2 regions of the Rathayibacter festucae DSM 15932 genome follow, and region 2 is predicted to be linked to the other one. Evidence: predicted binding sites of a transcription regulator. Region 2 holds the regulator's gene; the other holds the start of a gene.

Region 1 (3,402 bases), 660 kb from region 2:
GGCATCGCCGGCGTCGTGGTCTCGCTGATCTACCTGGCCGTCACGATCGTGATCTTCGTGGTCGCCCTCGACGCGGCGACCTCCTCCTCCGGCTACTAGGCGCCGGCGGCGGGTCTCAGGAGACGCGCTCGGCGAGCAGGGCGCGGTGGCGCCCCTGGATCCTGGTGAGGATCAGGACGGCGCTGCCCCGCCCGGCCAGGCCGAGCTTCCTGCGGAAGCGCGCGGGGTCCACATCGACGCCGCGCTTCTTGATCTCCAGGACGCCGATGCCGCGGGCGCGCAGCTCGCGCGCGAGGGTGCGTTCGTCCAGGGGCAGCTCCGCGAGCACGCGGAAGCTCCGCAGGAACGGCGACGCGGACGGCTCGTCGCCCGTGAGGTAGGCGATGCCGGGCGAGAGCATCCGCGAGCCGCTGGTGCGGGCCAGCTCGCCGAGCAGGCGCGCGCGGATGGCCGACCCGTCCGGCTCGTGCACGAACGCGCCGAGGTCGCCCACCTCCTCGTCGTCGCTGTCGGCCGGTGCGGTGAGCTCCACGGCGCCGGTCGCCGAGAGCAGGAGCGCGGACCGGCGGACGCCCGGCCGAGCGAGCGGACCGAACCACAGGCCCGTCTCGACGAGCTCGCCGTCGACCGACACCCACTGCGCCTCCGCGTCCGCCGGGATTCGCTCGCGGTCGAAGCCAGGCCCGAGCTTCACGCCCACGGGCCGCGCCTCGGCCAGGCCGAAGGCGAAGTCGAGCGAGGGGGAGTAGTCGTCGGGATCGTCGAGGCGCCGGGTCTCCCGGTGGCCGGCGGTGCGGCGGGCCGGGTCCAGGTACACGGCGTCGAAGCCGTCCAGGTCGAACGACTCGGCGTCGCCGTGCACGGCCTGAGCGGAGGGGAACGGGGCGAGGTTGAAGCTGGCGAGGGTCGCGGTGATCTCGTCCGCGTCCACCGCGGTCACCTCGAGGTCGATGGCCGCCATCGCGAGGGCGTCGCCGCCGATGCCGCTGCCGAGGTCGGCGATGCGGGTGAGCCCGGCCGAGGAGAAGCGGCCGGCGTGCAGCGCCGCGACTCGGAGGCGGGTCGCCTGCTCGAGCCCGGCGTCCGTGAAGAGCATCGACCGGGCGAACTCGCCGAACTTCCCGGTCGCCTTCGCCCGCAGCCGAGCCTGGGTCAGCACGGCCGACACCAGGCCGGGGGAGTGGCCGGCGGAGCGGAGCGCGGCGACGGCGCGCACCAGGTCGTCCGCGCGGTAGCCGTCGAGCGAGTCGAGGAGCCGGAGGCCCTCGGGGGAGAGGAGCTCGACCAGCTCGGCGCGTTGCATCCGGCCATGCTAGGCCACGCCCTCCGCACGACGCGGCGCGCCTGCCTGGCACTCTGATTGCACGAGTGCCAGCGGAGCCTCTACAGTGGAGCTAGCACTCTCGGAGCGTGTCTGCCAACGGCGGCGCTCCGCCCCCGTCGTCGTCAAGAAAGAGGTCAACCGTGTCGGTGTCCATCAAGCCGCTCGAAGATCGCATCGTCATCAAGCAGGTCGAGGCCGAGCAGGTCACTGCTTCCGGTCTCGTCATCCCCGACACCGCCAAGGAGAAGCCCCAGGAGGGCGAAGTCGTCGCCGTCGGCCCCGGCCGCATCGACGACAACGGCAACCGCGTCCCGCTCGACGTGGCCGTCGGTGACAAGGTCATCTACTCCAAGTACGGCGGAACCGAGGTCAAGTTCGGTGGGGACGACCTGCTGGTCCTCTCCGCCCGCGACGTCCTCGCGGTCGTGGTCCGCTAGAGACGGATCCCCGAAGGGCCCGGCGACGCGAGTCGCCGGGCCCTTCGTCGTGCGCCCGGTCCTCTTCGCGACCGGTGGCCTGATCCTGACGTCCGGTGACCGTTCCGGGCGGTCCGCGGGCTCCGGGCCTGCGTAGCATCGGACGGGTGCCCGCCTCCCGCCTCCCCGCCGATCCCGCCTCGCCGACGACGGGCGATGCCGCGGCCGGCGAGGGCGTCGAGGCCCTGCCCGTGACGGGCGCCGGCGGCGCGCTGTCGTCGACCGGCCTCTGGTTCGGCTTCGCCGCCTACCTGCTCTGGGGCGCGATGCCGCTCTACTTCATCGCGATGGCCCCCGCCTCGCCGTTCGAGATCGTCGCGCTGCGGGTGCTCTTCTCGCTGGTCTTCTGCCTGCTCCTGCTCACGGTGACGCGCAGCTGGCGCGGCTTCGCGGCGCTCTTGCGCGAGCCGCGGCTGGTCGGCGTGATGGCGATCGCCGGCGTGCTGATCTACATCAACTGGCAGGTCTACGTCATCGCGACGACCACGGGCCACGTGATCGAGGCGGCCCTCGGCTACTTCATGAACCCGCTCGTCACGGTGCTGCTCGGCGTGATCGTGCTGCGCGAGCGGCTGCGGCGGGCGCAGTGGGTCGCGATGGCGATCAGCGCCGTCGCCGTCCTCGTGATCGCCGTCGGCTACGGCTCCTTCCCCTGGGTCTCGCTCGCGCTCGCCTTCTCCTTCGGCCTCTACGGCCTGGTGAAGAGCCGGGTCGGCGGTCGGATGGACGCGGTCAGCGGTCTCACTCTCGAGACGCTCTGGCTCACGCCGCTCGCGATCGTGCAGCTGCTGGTCGTCGGCTCGACCGTCGGGCTGACGCTGGCGACGGAGGGCACGGGGCACGCGCTCATCCTCGCCTCGGCCGGCATCGTCACCGCCGTGCCGCTGCTGCTCTTCGCGGGCGCCGCCCGGCGGCTGCCGCTCTCGATCGTCGGCTTCATCCAGTACCTGACGCCGGTGCTGCAGTTCGTCGTCGGCGCCTTCCTCCTGCACGAGGAGATGCCGCCGGAGCGCTGGATCGGCTTCGCGCTCGTCTGGGCGGCCCTGGCGATCTTCTCAGTCGACCTCGTCTCGGCCGAGCGCCGGAGGCGGCGCGTGACGGTCGGACCTGCGGATCGCGTCGCGGGAGAGCGCTCCGACGACGAAAAGTAACGATCAGGTCGCGAAACGCATCTGAAACACCCCCGTATTGTTCACGGCTTCTCCGAAGGTTAGGTTGGCCGAGCGGTTGCCTCCGGCACCGCTCCCACGACAGAACCTCTCAAGGAGAAACATGCGCGTTCACGCGAAGGCCGGGACGGCCCGTACGCGATCCCTCCGGGCGACCCTGAGCGGGGTCGCCTTCCTGGGCGCCAGCGCTCTCGTCCTCGCCGGTTGCGCCAGCGGCGGCGGCGGAGACGCGGGCACCGACGGCGGCGAGTCCGGCGACCTGTCCCTGAAGATCGGCACGATCCTCCCGCAGACCGGCACCCTGGCCGTCCTCGGCCCGCCCGAGATCGCGGGCGTCGACCTCGCGGTCAAGGACATCAACGACGCCGCTGCCGGCCTCACCATCGATGTCGAGCAGAAGGACTCCGGCGACACCACGACGGACATCGCGACG
Region 2 (3,402 bases):
GCGGGCTCGGCGCGGGCACCTCCTCGACCGACTCGACCGCGAGGACGACCCGCGACGCCTCCGCGCTCTCGACGACGGCCACGGCGACCCGGCCTCGGCCGTCGCCGACGCGGACGCTCTCGCCCGCGCGGATCCGGCTCACGGTCGCGAGGTGGCGCGCCTCCGCGCCGGAGAGCTCCAGCCGGCCGCCGGCGACGAAGTCCCCGGAGTCGAGCGACTCGTCGATGTAGTGGTGCGCCACGCCGGATCCGGTCAGCCCAGGAAGCGGTCGCGGAGCTTGGAGAAGAGCCCCTGCTGGAAGTGCGTGAGGGCCGGCTTCTGTGGCTTGTAGTGCTTGGCGAACTCCTGCACCAGCTCGCGCTCGCGGTGCCCCAGCTTGGTGGGAGTGACGACCTGGATGCCGACGCGGAGGTCGCCGCGGCCGTTGCCGCGCAGCTTGGTGACGCCGCGGCCCTTGATCGTGACGATCTCGGTGCTCTGCGTGCCCGGCTTCACCTCGATCTCGATGTCGCCGTCGAGCGCCGCGAGGGTCGTCGTCGAGCCGAGGATCGCGTCCGTCATCTGCACCTCGAGGGTACAGAGCAGGTCGTCGCCGTTGCGGCTGAAGATGTCGTGGTGCTTGACCTTGATCTCGAGGTAGAGGTCGCCGCTCGGTCCGCCCGCCGGGCCGACCTCGCCGCTGCCGGGCATCTGCAGGCGGAGGCCCGTGTCGACACCCGCGGGGACGTCGACGGGGATGGTCCGGCGCGCGCGGACGCGGCCCTGGCCCTGGCAGGTGGAGCACGGGGTGGCGATGACGGTGCCGTAGCCGCGGCAGGTGCCGCAGGGGCTGGCCGTCATCACGTTGCCGAGCAGCGAGCGGACGGTGCGCTGGATCTGGCCCGAGCCGTGGCAGATGTCGCAGGTGACCGGCGAGGTGCCCGGCTGGCAGCACGAGCCCTGGCAGGTCTCGCAGAGCACGGCCGTGTCGACCTCGAGGTCGCGGTGGGTGCCGAAGATGACCTCGTCGAGCGAGACCTCGACGCGGAGCAGCGCGTCCTGGCCGCGCTCCCGGCGCGACCGCGGGCCGCGCGAGGAGCCCTGCGCGCCCTGGCCGAAGAACGTCTCGAAGATGTCGCCGAAGCCGCCGAAGCCCTGCCCGCCGCCGCCGGGGAAGCCGTCCTGCGGGCCGCGGTCGTACTGCTGGCGCTGCTGGGCGTCGCTCAGGACGTCGTAGGCGTGCGTGACGAGCTTGAAGCGCTCGGACGCGTCCGCGCTCGGGTTGACGTCGGGGTGCAGCTCGCGCGCGAGCCGGCGGTACGCCTTCTTGATCTCGTCGGCGGAGGCGTCTCGGTCGACGCCGAGGACTTCGTAGTGATCGGCCACAGGGGGCTTCGTCCTTCGTTCGTGGGTCGGTGCGCCGGGCACGGCGGACCTGTCGGGAGCCGGGGGTGTCCGGCGAGGGTCTGGGAGCGGGTCATTCCTCGCCGAGGAGGCGGGAGAGGTAGCGGGCGACGGCGCGGACCGCCGCGATGTTGCCGGAGTAGTCCATCCTGATCGGTCCGAGGACCCCCAGGCGCGAGACCTGGCCGCCGGCCGTGTTGTAGCCGCTGGTCAGCACGGAGGTCTCCTGGAGGCCGAACGGCGCGTTCTCGCGGCCGATGCGGACCGAGATGCCGCGCGGGTCCGGCGTCATCTCGGCGAAGAGGCGCAGCAGCTCGACCTGCTCCTCGATCGCCTCGAGAACGGGGTAGATGCTGCCGGAGAAGTCCTCCTCGGTGCGCACCAGGTTCGCGGCGCCCGCCATCACCAGGCGGTCCTGCCGGTTCGCGCCGACCTGCTCGAGCAGCGTCTGCACGACCGGGTCGACGACGTCGCGGCGCTCGGGGCTGAACTGCTCGGTCGCGCTCTGCAGCGTCTCCGCCGCAGCGGCGAGACCGAGCCCGAGAACGGCCGTGTTGAGCTTCGCCCGGATCTCGCCGAGCAGCAGCTCGTCGACGTCCTCGGGCGTCTCGAGCACGCGCTGGTCGACGCGGCCGGTGTCGGTGATCAGCACGGAGAGCAGCCGCCGCGGGGCGAGGGCGACCAGCTCGACGTGACGGATGCGCGCCGCGCCGAAGGAGGGGTACTGCACGAGCGCGACGCTGTTGGTGAGCTGCGAGAGCAGCCGCACCGTCCGCACGAGCACCTCGTCGAGGTCGGGGCTCTGGCCGAGGAAGGTCTCGATCGCCTGCCGCTGCGCCGCGGTCAGCGGGCGCAGGTCGGTCAGCTGGTCGACGAAGAGGCGGTAGCCCTTGTCGGTGGGGACGCGGCCGGAGGAGGTGTGCGGGGCCGCGATCAGCTCCTCCTCCTCGAGCTGCGCCATCTCGTTGCGGATGGTCGCCGCGGAGACGCCGAACGCGTGGCGCTCGACGATCGACTTGGAGCCCACCGGCTCGCGGTTCGCGACGTAGTCCTGCACGATCACGCGCAGGACCTGGAGACCGCGCTCCGTCACCATACGACCGACCTCCCGCCGGACTCCGGGTGCCTCGCGGCACGACCACCTCGGCGCCGTGGCGCCGCGCGGAGCTTGGCACTCCGCGAGATTGAGTGCCAATCATAACCGCGCAGGAGGAAGGAGGGCGGGGCTCGCCCAGGATCCGCCCCCGTCGCGACTCGCTCTCTGCCACGATGGACGCCGAGCGCCCGGGGTCGCCCGACGCGCCGATTCCTGAGACGGAGATCACCATGTCGGCCACCCCGCCCCCGCCGCCGCCCGCCTACTCGACGCCCGCCCCGCCGCTGAACCCGGCCGACGAGAAGACCTGGGCGATCGTCACCCACATCACGGGCATCTTCTTCAGCTTCATCCCGTCGCTGATCGTCTACCTCGTCTTCAAGGGCCGCGGGCCCTTCCTCGAGGCGCACGCGAAGACGGCGCTGAACTTCCACCTGACCACGCTGATCGCCTACGTCGCCGGGACGATCCTGAGCTTCGTGCTCGTCGGCTTCATCGTCTTCCTCGTCGTGCCGATCCTCGTGATCGTCTTCGCGATCATCGCCTCGGTGCGCGCCAGCGCCGGCGAGTACTACACGTACCCGCTGAGCATCCCCTTCTTCAAGTAGAGACGCCGCCTTCCATGCTGGTCGAGTAGCCGCCGCAGGCGGCGTATCGAGACCCACGCACATCGGACGGTGGATCTCGATACGCCCGCTCCGCGGGCTACTCGATCAACATGACCGAAAGCAGCCGCCGCAGGCGGGGCCACATGCTGGTCGAGTAGCCGCCGCAGGCGGCGTATCGAGACCCCCGTCCATCAGACGGAGGATCTCGATCCGCCCGCTCCGCGGGCCGCTCGATCAGCAGGGAGCGGTCCGGCTCAGCCGTCCGTCAGGCGGCGGACGACCGCGTCGGCCAGCAGCCGGCCGTGCAGGGTCAGC

The links. Region 2 encodes HrcA, which represses chaperone genes, less so after heat shock. Its sites were predicted from a motif close to TTNGCACTCGNNNNNNNCGAGTGCNAA; they were not measured.
Positions count from the first base shown of each region.
Region 1: the regulator HrcA is predicted to act here: its motif matches at 1,349-1,375, upstream of groES (co-chaperone GroES).

Region 1 is NZ_CP028137.1:203,330-206,731, forward strand. It holds gene C1I64_RS19925 (DUF4190 domain-containing protein) at 1-99, shown strand, start outside; gene C1I64_RS01045 (class I SAM-dependent methyltransferase) at 116-1,303, opposite strand; gene groES (co-chaperone GroES) at 1,465-1,761, shown strand; gene rarD (EamA family transporter RarD) at 1,992-2,951, shown strand; gene C1I64_RS01060 (ABC transporter substrate-binding protein) at 3,073-3,402, shown strand, end outside.
Region 2 is NZ_CP028137.1:858,585-861,986, reverse strand. It holds gene C1I64_RS04015 (16S rRNA (uracil(1498)-N(3))-methyltransferase) at 1-241, opposite strand, end outside; gene dnaJ (molecular chaperone DnaJ) at 253-1,365, opposite strand; gene hrcA (heat-inducible transcriptional repressor HrcA) at 1,457-2,479, opposite strand; gene C1I64_RS04000 (DUF4870 domain-containing protein) at 2,710-3,087, shown strand; gene hemW (radical SAM family heme chaperone HemW) at 3,342-3,402, opposite strand, start outside.